Regions from separate parts of the Bradyrhizobium sp. STM 3562 genome, predicted to be linked through region 3. Evidence: predicted binding sites of a transcription regulator. Region 3 holds the regulator's gene; each other region holds the start of a gene.
What was found. The regulator LexA, encoded in region 3, represses DNA repair genes until DNA is damaged. The targets are predictions, from matches to a motif close to TGTTCNNNNTGTGTTCNG.

Region 1 (4,417 bases), 2.9 Mb from region 3:
GCGCGCGACCGCATCCTCGAAAATCTTGTTCAGGGCGACACCGGCTTCCATCGCGCGGGTCACGAACTCGATGTTCTCCTCGCGGATCGCCCACAATTGGTCCTCGATCTTGTCGGCAAGGGCGGCACTCACGGCCTCGAAGCGGGCCTGCGCGCCGGCCTTGGAGTACTGGCTGATGCGAATCCGGCAGGCACCGATACCCTCAAGCCTGGCATCGAGGCTTTGATGCAGCGGCAGCTTGGCGGCTTCCGCGCCGGAGATCAGAACGCCTTGCCTCGCAATCTCGTAGACTGGCGCTGCCACGATGCCGCGCGCAGTTTCGATCTCGATCTTCAGATGGCACGGCAGCCGCTCATGCCTGCGGCGTTCTTCATTGTCCTTCTGATTCAGCAGCACGGCACTGCGTATCTTCAGTTTTTGCGCAAACTGCGTCACCGCCTTGCCGGCGGAGGCCACGCTCTCGCCGTGGGTTTCCGCCGCCTTGGCGGCGCCGTCGATTGCGGCCGCGCCTTCGCCCACCGAGGCGATGAAATGCGAGGCTGAGGCGGCGTTGTCGGACATTTCGCCGGTGGTGCGGTTCTGCTCGGTCAGCGCGCCGTTGACGTTCTCGAACACGGGGCGGATCGCATCGATCGCCTGCGAGATGCGGTGCACGGCATCGGCCGAGCCGGCCGCATCCTTCTGCAGCGCTTCGATCTTCTTGCTGATCTCTTCGGTCGCGCTCTGGGTTTGCACGGCCAGTGCCTTGACCTCGGTCGCCACCACGGCAAAGCCGCGTCCGGCTTCGCCCGCCCGCGCCGCTTCGATGGTGGAGTTCAGCGCGAGCAGCGTGGTCTGGCGCGCGATCTGCGCGATCAGGTTGACCACATTGCCGATGGCCGCGGAGGATTCGCGCAAGCGGTCGACATTGGTGCGTGCCTCCCTGGCGGCGGCGGTGGCGAGATCGGCGAGCTTGCCGGCATCGCGCACCTGCGCGCCGATGCCTTCCGCGGAGCGGGTGAACTTCTCGGCGGCCTGTGTGAAGGTGGTTGCAGTGCCCTGGGCGGTGCTGCTGCGACCGGTCAGCGCGTCGGTGCGTTCGCGGATGGTGGCGAGTGTCGCGGCGGTTGCCTCGGCGCCGGCCGCAACCGAGTGCGCCGCCCGCTCGAGCTGGCGGATGGTGCCGCCAAGCTCCAGTTCCAGGAGCTCGAGGAGTTCGCTCGTTGAATCCGATTCTGGGCCGGCATCGGTCGCAAGGGCCGGCTCCGGCGCTTTCGCCGCCGGCGCGGGCGCGACCGGCTCGGGCACGCGTTTGCGAAAAAAACCGAACGCCATGGTTGCTCTGGGAACGGGAAAGCAAGTTGAGGTTCCCCATTCTTCCACCGACGCGTGAAGTCGTGGTTAACACTTGCCTGTTTCGTGGGCAGAACCAAATACCTACATGCTGAGGGGCAGTGCCAAATCTTTGATTTTGGCGGTCCCGCGGCCTATAACGCCGCGCCTTCCACCCCCGGGCGATTCCGGGGTCGATTCCAAGAGACGTCGCATGGCCGGACATTCCCAATTCAAGAACATTATGCACCGCAAGGGCCGGCAGGATGCCCAGAAGTCGAAGCTGTTCGGCAAGCTGGCCCGCGAAATCACGGTTGCCGCCAAGCTCGGCACGCCCGATCCCGCCATGAATCCGCGGCTGCGCGCGGCGGTGGTCGCCGCGCGGCAGGAGAACATGCCGAAGGACAATATCGAGCGGGCGATCAAGAAGGCGATCGGCGGCGAGGGCGAGAACTATGACGAGATCCGCTACGAAGGTTATGGCCCCGGCGGGGTCGCCATCATCGTCGAGGCGCTGACCGACAACCGCAACCGCGCCGCCTCCGACATCCGCTCCTATTTCACCAAATCAGGCGGCAATCTCGGCGAAACCGGTTCGGTCGCCTTCATGTTCGATCGCGTCGGGCTGATTGAGTATGATGCCAGCGTCGCCTCCGACGATGCGATGCTGGACGCGGCGATCGAGGCGGGCGCCGATGACGTGAGCTCGAGCGAGAGCGGCCACGAGATCTATACATCCCCGGAAAGCTTCCGCGAGGTCGCAAAAGCGCTGGAGGCCAAGTTCGGCGAGCCGCGCAAGGCGGCGCTGACCTGGAAGCCGCAGAATACGGTTGCCGTCGATGACGAGACCGGCGAGAAGCTGTTGAAGTTGATGGACATGCTGAACGAGCACGACGACGTGCAGAACGTGTTCGCCAATTTCGAGATCTCCGACGCGCTGATGGCGAAAGTGGGGGGTTAGGACTCCGTTATTCCGGGGCGATGCGAAGCATCGAACTATGGTGCGCATGCGCACCTGAGAATCTCGAGATTCCGGGTTCGCCTCTTCGAGGCGCCCCGGAATGACGTGCCAAAGACACAAGCCGCGCTTTCCCCGGGTATGTCGCCCCGTTCCTGTTTCGTTGCTTCTCGCCAGAGGCTATCACTAGCCCATGGCACCCGCATCGATTCGCGCCCCAATCCGCATCCTTGGCATCGATCCGGGCCTGCGCCGTACCGGCTGGGGCGTGGTCGAGAGTGATGGCAACCGCCTGACCTTTGTCGGCTGCGGCTCGGTCGAGCCGCCGGACCATCTGCCGCTCGCGAGCCGCCTGCTGGTGATTCATGATGGCCTGGCCGCGGTGCTGCGCGATTTCAGCCCGGCGGAAGCCGCGGTCGAGCAGACCTTCGTCAACAAGGACGGCGTCGCCACCCTCAAATTGGGCCAGGCGCGCGGGGTCGCCATGTTGGTGCCGGCAAGTTTCGGCATCTCGGTGTCCGAATATGCGCCGAACCAGGTGAAGAAGACCGTGGTCGGCGCGGGCCATGCCGACAAGAACCAGATCGCGGTGATGTTGAAAATCCTCCTGCCCAAGGCCGAGCCGAAATCGCCCGATGCCGCTGACGCGCTGGCGGTCGCGATCACCCATGCGCACCATCGCCAGAGCGCGAGCCTGCGGCTCAAGGTGGTCGGCATATGATCGGCAAGCTGAAGGGCCTGATCGATTCCTACGGCGAGGATTTCGTCATCCTCGACGTCGGCGGCGTCGGCTATCAGGTGCATTGTTCGGCGCGCACGCTGCAGGCGCTGCCCACGCCCGGTGAGGCCGCGGTGCTGTCGATCGAAACCTACGTCCGCGAGGACCAGATCAAACTGTTCGGCTTCAGAAGCGACATCGAGCGCGAGTGGTTTCGCTTGCTGCAGACGGTGCAGGGCGTCGGCGCCAAAGTTGCGCTCGCCGTGCTCGGCACGCTGCCGCCGGCCGAGCTTGCCAATGCGATTGCACTGCGCGACAAGGCGGCCGTGACACGCACCCCCGGCGTCGGCCCCAAGGTCGCCGAGCGCATCGTCACGGAACTGAAGGACAAGGCCCCCGGCTTTGCCGATGTCGATCCCGCGGTGGTGCATCTGGCCGGCGCGGTCGACGAGGCCCGCGCCCCGCGCCCTGTCGCCGACGCGATCTCGGCGCTGGTCAATCTCGGCTACGGCCAGCCGCAGGCCGCCGCCGCGATTGCCTCCGCCGCGCGTAATGCGGGGGAGAACGCGGAGACGGCGCAATTGATCAGGCTGGGCCTGAAGGAATTGGCGAAGTGATGGTCTCGCATCTCAGCGGAGTGATCGCAGGGCAGACAAAGCGCAGCGTGCCTGCCATGCATGGGTTCGAATGGAAGGATGCTGGGCACAGCGCCAGGAGCGCCTTTGCCCACCCTACAACACTCCAAGCGGGAGTTCTCTTCACCTCGCCCCGCCTGCGGGGAGAGGTCGGATCGCATCGCCGATGCGATCCGGGCGAGGGGGACTCTCCGCGCACCGTGCTCGGGCAAGCAGCCCCTCACCCCGGCCCTCTCAACGCGGGCTTTGCGCGTTGCGTCCCCGTAAGGACGGAGAGAGGGAGAACTGCCAGCGTTGTGCGTTGGCAGGCATGACCAGCACCCCCTCCCGCATCGTGACACCCGAGCGCCGCAACGAGGATGCGGCTGATAGCGCGCTGCGTCCGCAGAACCTGTCCGAGTTCGTCGGCCAGGCGCAGGCGCGCGCCAATCTCTCGATCTTCATCGAGGCTGCGCGCAAGCGCGGCGAGGCGCTGGATCACGTGCTGTTCGTCGGCCCTCCCGGTCTTGGCAAGACGACGCTGGCGCAGATCGTCTCCCGCGAGCTCGGCGTCGGCTTTCGCGCCACTTCCGGCCCCGTGATCGCCAAGGCCGGCGATCTCGCCGCGCTGCTGACCAACCTCGAAGAGCGCGACGTGCTCTTCATCGACGAGATCCATCGCTTGAGCCCCGCGGTGGAAGAGGTGCTCTATCCCGCGATGGAGGACTTTCAGCTCGACCTCATCATCGGCGAGGGCCCGGCGGCGCGCTCGGTGAAGATCGAGCTGGCGAAATTCACGCTGGTCGGCGCCACCAC
Region 2 (4,417 bases), 100 kb from region 3:
GCACGGGCGAATTGAAGTTGATGCTGCTGCTGCCCATGAACAGGTGGTTGTATTCGACGCCAACGGACCAGCCCGGCGCGAAGCCAATCTCGATGCCGGTTCCGACAGCGCCGCCCCAGCGGGTCTCGCTGGCCTGATCGAACACAACGCCGCCCGACAGGCCGTTGTACTTGTTGTTGGTCACGGCAGCGCCGCCCTTCACGTACCAGAGCACGTTGTTCCAGGCATAGCCGACCTGACCGGTGAAGAGGCCAATCGCATCGATCTTGGTCTGGTTGACCAGGGGCGCAAAAGCAGCGGGCGAACTCACATTCGATCCCTTCAGGTCCGCCCAGTCGCCCTGAGCTTCCACGCCGAAGACCCAGCTCGCCGCCTGCCACCGGTAGCCGATCTGACCGCCAACGAGACCGCCGGTCGCATCATGGCAGCCTTCGCGGGTCACGGGCACAGCGACGCCGGCGATGGCGGTCGTGTCCCAGCAATTGTGGCTCGAGGCGCCGCCGCCGTTGATGCCGATGTAGAAGCCGCCCCAATTGTAAACGGGCGCCAGCGCGGGCGCCTTGGTGTAGGGACGCGCAGCCAGGTCCGCCGCAACGGCCGGGGCAATCCCCATAGCCGCCAAACTCACGCCGACCAGCAAAGCCTTTTTCATTTTCTTCTCCAATCCATTTTCTTAAGGCCACCGGCCGCAACCAGCAGCGGAATCAATTGAACCGCAGCAAGCTATAGCGAAGCGGATTGCAAAATGCCGTCACCAAAAAAACGCAGGTGTTTCACAAATGCACAGTGGTTAAGCGCTGGTTGATGAGAATCCGGGCTGGCTCGATCGGACTGTTGCGGACAGGCAACAAAAAGGCCGGCAAAAAGCCGGCCTTTTTAGAGCAATTTAGTCGAACTGTCGGCGAGGATCAGTACCTTCCGACGACAGGACCGCCCCAGCGGTAGTTCACCCGGACGGTTGCCATGTCGACGTCCTGCTTGATGCTATCGGTGCGCGAGAACGCGCCGGCAGGAGCCGTGAGCGTAAAGGTCTGGCGGCCCATGAAGAGATGGTCGTATTCGACGCCAACCGACCAGTTCGGTGCGAAGCCGACCTCAACGCCGGTTCCGATCGCGCCGCCCCAACGGGCCTCGTCAGCCCGGTCGAACACCGTGCCAGTCGCAGTCAGGAGGCCTTGGTACTTATTGTGGGTCACGGCGGCGCCGCCCTTCACGTACCAGAGCACATTGCTCCAGGCGTAGCCGACCTGGCCGGTGATCAAACCGACAGCATCGACCTTGGTCTGGTTCGTGGCGGCAAACCCGAAGATCGGTGAGGCGACGCTGACGTTCGATCCCTTGAAGTCGGCCCAGTCACCCTGGCCCTCGACGCCGAACACCCAGTTGGCCGCCTGCCAGCGATAGCCGATCTGGCCGCCGACCATGCCGCCGCTGGCGTCATGACAGCCTTCCGAAACGGTCGGAACGGTCGCGCCTGCGGGGGTCGCGGTGTTGGTCCAGCAATTGTGGCTCCAGCCACCACCGCCGTTGATGCCGATGTAAAAGCCGCTCCAATCATAGATCGCGGCCACCATCGGGGGAGCCTTGGTGTAGGGCCGTGCGGCAAGATCCGCTGCGCTCGCCGGAGCCGCAGCGCTCAATGCGATCAACCCGACCGCACCCAGCAAAATCCCTTTCATCGTACCGTCCCCGGACCCTACGCTTCCCTAAGTTCCCCAGAAGCGCCCTCAAATAGCAGTCGCGACCGCCCATGCGATCCAAACTCAGCCGGTATATATCCCTATTGAACCGGAAATGCCGTCTCTGAAATGCAACACTCGGTGGAGAACTGCGCAGTGGCTAAGCTAATGGACATCCATGGTTTTTCGGTGCCTTGCGCGGCATGCGGAGGGTGGCTGCCGGCCGTTTGGGGGAAGGCTCTTCGAGAAGGCGGACGCGGACCGCATTGGGGTCCCGTTTCCTGGAACAAAACTGGAACATGGCCTGCGGCGGTGCTATATATGGGGATAAATTCAGGAATGGCCGGGCTTAAGCGCGCTGCAAGCGTATAGGGTCGGCGGCTTAGGGCAGGCCGGTGCCGGCCGAGCCTTCCGATTTTTCAGCGTGGAGAGTGGCGATGGCGGGAAGCGTGAACAAGGTGATCCTGGTCGGAAATCTTGGCAAGGATCCGGAGATTCGGCGGACCCAGGATGGCCGGCCGATCGCCAATTTGAGCGTAGCGACCTCGGAGACCTGGCGCGACCGGGCGACCGGCGAGCGCAAGGAAAAGACCGAGTGGCACCGGGTGGTGATCTTCAACGAAGGGCTTGCCAAGGTTGCCGAGCAATATCTGAAGAAAGGCGCCAAGGTTTACGTCGAGGGGCAACTGCAGACGCGCAAATGGACCGACCAGAGCGGCGCCGAGAAATACACCACCGAAGTCGTGCTGCAGGGCTTCAATTCCAACCTGACCATGCTTGATGGCCGCGGCGGCGGCGGAAGCTTTGGCGCCGACGATACGGGTGGCGATTTCGGAGCGATCGGACCGTCGTCCTCTGGTCCTGCGCCGCGTCGCGCCGTGCCGGCCGGCGCCCGCAACAGCGACATGGATGACGACATCCCGTTCTGAGCGCCGCATGAGGCTTGATTGAGTCTTGCGCCACTGCTCGAGGCCGCGCCTGCGATCCCGCTTCACGCGTCGGCGGCGATGGCGGCCTTCGTGCTCGGCGTGGTGCAGCTTGCGGCGCCCAAGGGCACCTTGCCGCATCGGACCTTGGGATGGATCTGGGTGGCGCTGATGGGGATGGTTGCGATCAGCTCGTTCTGGATTCACGAGCTTCGCTTGCGCGGCCCCTTCAGCCCGATCCACTTGCTCTCGATCTTCACGCTCGCCGTGCTTCCGTTTGCGGTCTGGAAGGCCCGCCGTCATGAGGTCGGGGCGCATCGCAGGTCGATGATCATGCTGTTTTCGGGCGCGCTGGTCGTCGCCGGCCTGTTCACGCTTCTGCCCGGGCGCATCATGCATCAGGTGGTGTTCGGCCCCTGAAACGAGGCGCCAGGAAAAGCCCGGCTGCGGGTCGTCGATGAGGGGGCCTGATCGCCCCGTAAGTAACTGGAAAAACGAAGAGAAAAACGATCCTCTCGGGTCGGTTGGGGGTGGTGAAAACTGCCCCCATGCGCTATATGATTCTTAGCTAAAGACTGACCGGATTTCCCCTTGTCTGAACCTGAAGATAACAAGCCCGGCGAGCCGTCGGGACCTTCCGACATTCGTCCCGTTTCCATTCTCGATGAGATGAAACGCTCCTACCTCGATTACGCCATGAGCGTAATCGTGGCGCGTGCGCTGCCCGATGCGCGCGACGGGTTGAAGCCGGTGCATCGCCGCATCCTCTACTCGATGTACGAGCAGGGGCACACGCCGGAAAAGAAATACGTCAAATCCGCGCGCGTCGTCGGCGACGTCATCGGTAAATATCACCCACACGGCGACCAATCGATTTACGACGCGATGGTCCGCATGGCGCAGGATTTTTCCATGCGCGTGCCGTTGATCGATGGCCAGGGCAACTTCGGTTCGGTCGACGGTGATCCGCCCGCGGCTTATCGTTACACGGAAGCGCGCCTGGATCGATCCGCCATTCCGCTTCTCGATGACATCGACAAGGACACGGTCGACTTTCAGCCCAACTACGACAACTCGGATAAGGAACCGTCGGTCCTTCCGGCAAAATTTCCGAACCTTCTTGTCAACGGCGCCGGCGGCATCGCCGTCGGCATGGCGACCAATATTCCGCCGCACAATCTCGGCGAAGTGATCGACGCCTGCGTGGCGCTGATCGACAATCCGTCGCTCACGATCGACGAGCTGATCAGCATCATTCCCGGACCGGACTTCCCGACCGGCGGCATCATTCTGGGCCGCCAGGGCATCCGCTCCGCCTATCATCTCGGTCGCGGCTCGATCGTGATGCGGGGCAAGGTGACGATCGACACGATCCGGAAGGATCGCGAGGCGATCATCGTCACGGAGATCCCCTACCAGATCAACAAGGCGACCATGGTCGAGCGCATCGCCGATCTGGTGCGCGAGAAGAAGATCGACGGCATCGCCGACCTGCGCGACGAATCCGACCGCGAGGGCTTTCGTGTCGTGATCGAGCTGAAGCGGGATGCCATGGCCGACGTGGTGTTGAACCAGCTCTACAAGTTCACGCCGCTGCAAACGAGTTTCCCCGCCAATATGTTGGCGCTCGACGGCGGCCGGCCGCAGACGATGAATCTGAAGGACCTGCTGACGGTCTTCGTCAATTTCCGCGAACAGGTGGTGACACGCCGCACCAAATTCCTGCTCGCCAAAGCGCGCGACCGTGCCCACATCCTGGTCGGTCTCGCCATTGCGGTTGCCAACATCGACGAGATCATCCGCGTGATCCGC
Region 3 (4,417 bases):
GCGCGCGCTGATGCGCAGCGAGGGCGCCGAGGTCGTCGATCTCGGCGTCGCCGCTGACACCATGGAGGCGACCGTCGCCGGTATCCGCCGCGCCCGCGATCTGGGCGCCGACATCCTGGTCACCACCGGCGGCGCGTCGGTCGGCGACCACGATCTCGTCAAGAAGGCGCTGGAAGCCGAGCGGGTCAGCATCGCGTTCTGGCAGATCGCCATGCGGCCCGGCAAACCGATGATGCACGGCCGGCTCGGTGCCATGCGCGTCGTCGGCGTCCCCGGCAATCCCGTCTCGTCTTATGTCTGCACCCTGCTGTTCGTGGTGCCGCTAATCCGCGCGCTTTCCGGCCGCAAGACCATCCATCACGCCCGCGAGGCCGCCCTGCTCGGCCGCGACATCGGGCCCAATGACGTGCGCGAGGATTACTTGCGCGCAACGCTCGATGACCGCGCCGAGGGCGCCCCGATCGCAACACCGGTCACCCGGCAGGACTCCTCGCTGCTCAACTATCTCTCGCGCGCCCGGGTACTGGTGATCCGCCCGCCCTTTGCGCCGGCGGCGAAGGCCGGCTCGCCTTGCGAGATCCTGCGGCTGCCGGAATAGCTGCGCTCGATGACTTGCACCATCGTTCCGGGACGATGCGAAGTGTCGAAATCCGCAAATGACGGCGCATGTGGCCGGCATGATTCGGGCGAGATCGGCGGCATCCGCTCGCGCATCGTGCCGTTCGCGCATCTTGCGAGCACGCACGCGAGCGGACTAAGGTTCCGCGCGCGCTTTTCACGCAAACTAATCGCGTTCACCGGAAATTAAGTGGTTGCGGAACACTTATCGAACATATAGTGTCCGTTCATGATTTGTTTCGACGATCTAGGGGGAGCCGACGGCTCCGACATCCCGGAATCGAACGACATCAACCTGGGGATTGGTCGCGATGCTTACGCGCAAACAGTATGAACTTCTGCGTTTCATCAACGAGCGGCTGAAAGAGGCTGGCGTTCCGCCCTCCTTCGACGAGATGAAGGATGCGCTCGATTTGCGCTCGAAGTCGGGAATCCATCGCCTCATCACCGCACTTGAGGAGCGCGGCTTCATTCGTCGCCTGCCGAACCGCGCCCGCGCCATCGAGGTGATCAAGCTGCCCGAACTGTCGCCGGCGACCTCCGGCCGCCGCGGCTTCACGCCCAGCGTCATCGAAGGCAATCTCGGCAAGGGACGCGGCGCGGCCGCCGATGATGGCGAGCGTCCGGTGGCCGTTCCGGTGATGGGCCGCATCGCGGCCGGCACGCCGATCGAGGCGCTGCAGACCCGCAGCCATACGATCAGCGTGCCGCCGGATATGCTCGGCTCCGGCGAGCATTATGCGCTGGAGGTGCGCGGCGACTCCATGGTGGATGCCGGCATTCTCGACGGCGACATGGCGCTGATCCAGCGAAATGAGACCGCCGATACTGGCGACATCGTGGTCGCGCTGATCGACGACGAGGAAGCGACGCTGAAGCGTTTCCGCCGTCGCGGCGCCTCGATCGCGCTGGAACCCGCGAACACCGCCTACGAGGTGCGCATCCTGCCGCCGAACCGCGTCAAGATTCAGGGCAAGCTGGTCGGGCTCTACCGAAAGTACTAAACTGTCTGCGCGCGCCTGACGCACGTGAGGCGCGCGACTGCGATTGCGTTGGCACTGCCGGATGCCGATTCCGGCAGAGTTGGAGTTTGTGCCCCGCCAGCAATGGATGCGATGCACACGTCGAGCGCTGACGCTCAAAGGAAATGCACACAGTCAAACGGATGTGATCGCACTTCGCCATTGCGGGCCGCATAATCGCCCACAAGCCCTCTGAGACTGGAGGGCTCGTCCACTCTGATAGAGGCCTGCGCCTCGAAAGAGCGCGGGTTGACTATCTCAAGCGAGGAGCAATCCGATGTGTGACTATAGCCTGCATGCCGTGGCGTCACGTCCCGCTCAGGTTGGCGAAACGCTGATCACCACGACATTCCGCGGCACCTCGACCCGCGGTTTTGCATCAGAGAGCGATCCGACGGTCGCGGTCTGCATGCTGCCGGGCACCGAGCTCGCCTTCGCCGACAACGTTCGCTATGACAATCGATGGATCTGGACGCGGACCGTCAACTTCCGTGTCGGAAAATTCAACACCATCGATACGCACATTCCCGATCGTCATCATGATGCGATCGAATTTCCGGATGGCAGCCACGTGCTGGTGACCCTGCTCTGCGAGGGCCAGCGGGTAACAGTGCTGCAGTTGCCGGTGACGCACCCTGTCGGCACGCCCGCGCACACCGCGGAGACGACGCCCGCGACGCGGCGGTTGCCGGTCGACTGAGACAGTTAGCGCAATCGATGGTTCCGCCGGTTTTTGCCGGCGGTGCCGCGCGCGTATCGAACGTGATTTTTGAGTGGTTTGTAAACGCGTCCTTGGAGCTGACCTGTGGTCAACAAGATCACGTGGCAGAAGGCCGGGCGGGTGGCGCAGCCTGGCCGCTATATGTTTACGTTTGGCTGGCTCACGGTGACGGCCGAAGATATCGGCATCTGGCAGCAATTTCCCAACGCGGCGTTTACGCTGGTCAGGCTGCCGGGCAGCGGCGACGGCATCGCCGAAGAATTTCACCTGGGCGCCTTCGATATCGCTCAAGATGATATGCGCCGAGAGCCGGCTGCGGCCGGCTCTCAGAGCGGAGAGATCGCTTAGCTACTTCCGCAATGCACTGGCGACGGGACCAACGAGCTGTTGCGCGAGCATGTGGTAGCCCTCCGGAGTCAGATGCATGCCATCAGGCTGGTGCGGTTTGCCCCGGAACATTCCGTTTGGCAGCATGACAACCCTGACCCCCATCGCCGTGAGCCGACGTTGCAACTCAATGGTGTAGTTGGGCGCTCCCTTTCTCAGATCATTTCCGCCGGGCTGAAGAATCACGACCTTGGTCCCTTTCGGAACTGCGCTTTCCAGCCGAGCCATCATGCCGCCCGTGGTGTCACCGCTGATGCCCGCATTGATCACGTTGACGTCCAAGCCTCGCGCACGAAGCATCGCCTCAAGCTGTGCCGGGTACGCCTGGTCAGGCGAGACGCCCTTGCCGGCGGTGTTGCTCGCACCGAGGGCGACGACAGTCGCGGCATGTGCTCCGCCAAGCTGAAAGAAAACCGCCAACGCGACAAGTGGAAGAAGCAGTCTGGATATGACGCTCATCTTCAGATCCTGAATTTGATTCTACAGCAATAGCTCGGTGCATCAGCATCCCAGATGTCGAGCGTCAAGCACACACGGCCCTGAAACCGCCGCGGGGCCTCCAGATCCGCCAAGGTGAGGATGACGGCGGAGCAAGACCCGATTGTTCACTGCTGGCGAATAGTCCTTTCCGGTTTTCCCGGGTTCCCGGACTCATGCTCCCGCACTACGTGACCTGCCGACGCAACAACACCCGAAGCGCTCCCGCTTCACTAAGCGTCAGCAATGAGGAGATACCCCATGCGCAAGGCCGTTCTCACTACCCTCGGCGCCCTGCTGATTGCCGCAACGACCGTTCAGGCCGCTTCCGCCGCTGAGCACGATCGCACCCGCAAGGCCCCGCCGGCTGCGACGACCAGCCAGCAATTCCGCAATTCCAACAACGCCGCCGCATCGTCGAGCGGGCTCGGGGTGTACTCGGGCGGCTGGTCGGCTCCCGCCGGTCACTGACGGCCCCGCGAACGAGAAAAACTCCGGCCCAGCGCCGGAGTTCTTTGCAAATTTTGTCAGTCGTCCGGCTGCAGATCGGATTCGGAGGGCGTGGCGTCCTTGCCGCGCTGCGCAGCCGGGCGCGACAGATTGGCCGTATCGGTCTCGGCATAGGCTGCTGCCGGAGACCACGGCCGGTCAAAGCCGCGCGGCCTCACCGCCTCGACGTCAAAGCCGCTCCCGTCGCGCCGCAATGCCAGCGCCCCTTGTCGCCGCAGCCGATCGCGGTCGATCACGGCGGCCGCACAATCCTTCGACGCCTGATGGATCGTCACAACAAGCGCGGCGCGATCGCAATCATCAAGCAAGGCGTCCGCGCGCAGCGCCTGCGCGACAAAGGCGCCGTCGGCCATCGCCACCACGCAGCCGGCCTCATCGCATGAGACTCCTTGCGCGAGCGAAGCTTCGCCGCCCGCTCTGGGATCGGCATCGGCGGCAAGCCATTCTTTCACGAGGAATGCGTCCTTGCCGGTCTGCATCAGATGCAGGTGTCCGTCGCGGCCGCGCACCGCAACGCTCCGCCCGTCGCCGGAAATCAGCACATCGGCCGGCGGCGCGGCGAGCGCCCAGACCACGGCTAAGGCAAGCACAAGCGCGCCCGACCAGCGCAGCGGCGTGCGCAACAGTCCCATCACGATGATACCGATGGAAGCCAGGGCCAGCGGCGCTGCGCCGAACGCCG

Region 1: a site for LexA is predicted at 2,420-2,437, ahead of ruvC (crossover junction endodeoxyribonuclease RuvC). Genes of this name have one in related genera too.
Region 2: a site for LexA is predicted at 1,962-1,979, ahead of P6U23_RS21405 (single-stranded DNA-binding protein). Genes of this name have one in related genera too.

Annotation. Positions count from the first base shown of each region.
Region 1 covers NZ_CP120694.1:7,587,851-7,592,267, reverse strand. Annotated here, with positions in the region: gene P6U23_RS35150 (methyl-accepting chemotaxis protein) at 1-1,314, opposite strand, end outside; gene P6U23_RS35145 (YebC/PmpR family DNA-binding transcriptional regulator) at 1,526-2,272, shown strand; gene ruvC (crossover junction endodeoxyribonuclease RuvC) at 2,463-2,990, shown strand; gene ruvA (Holliday junction branch migration protein RuvA) at 2,987-3,604, shown strand; gene ruvB (Holliday junction branch migration DNA helicase RuvB) at 3,933-4,417, shown strand, end outside.
Region 2 covers NZ_CP120694.1:4,608,244-4,612,660, reverse strand. Annotated here, with positions in the region: gene P6U23_RS21415 (outer membrane protein) at 1-652, opposite strand, end outside; gene P6U23_RS21410 (outer membrane protein) at 909-1,679, opposite strand; gene P6U23_RS21405 (single-stranded DNA-binding protein) at 2,117-2,608, shown strand; gene P6U23_RS21400 (DUF2306 domain-containing protein) at 2,627-3,025, shown strand; gene gyrA (DNA gyrase subunit A) at 3,197-4,417, shown strand, end outside.
Region 3 covers NZ_CP120694.1:4,712,869-4,717,285, forward strand. Annotated here, with positions in the region: gene glp (gephyrin-like molybdotransferase Glp) at 1-598, shown strand, start outside; gene lexA (transcriptional repressor LexA) at 930-1,622, shown strand; gene P6U23_RS21905 (hypothetical protein) at 1,918-2,340, shown strand; gene P6U23_RS21910 (hypothetical protein) at 2,503-2,709, shown strand; gene P6U23_RS21915 (GDSL-type esterase/lipase family protein) at 2,710-3,207, opposite strand; gene P6U23_RS21920 (hypothetical protein) at 3,487-3,696, shown strand; partial or broken gene P6U23_RS21925 (ComEC/Rec2 family competence protein) at 3,753-4,417, opposite strand, start outside.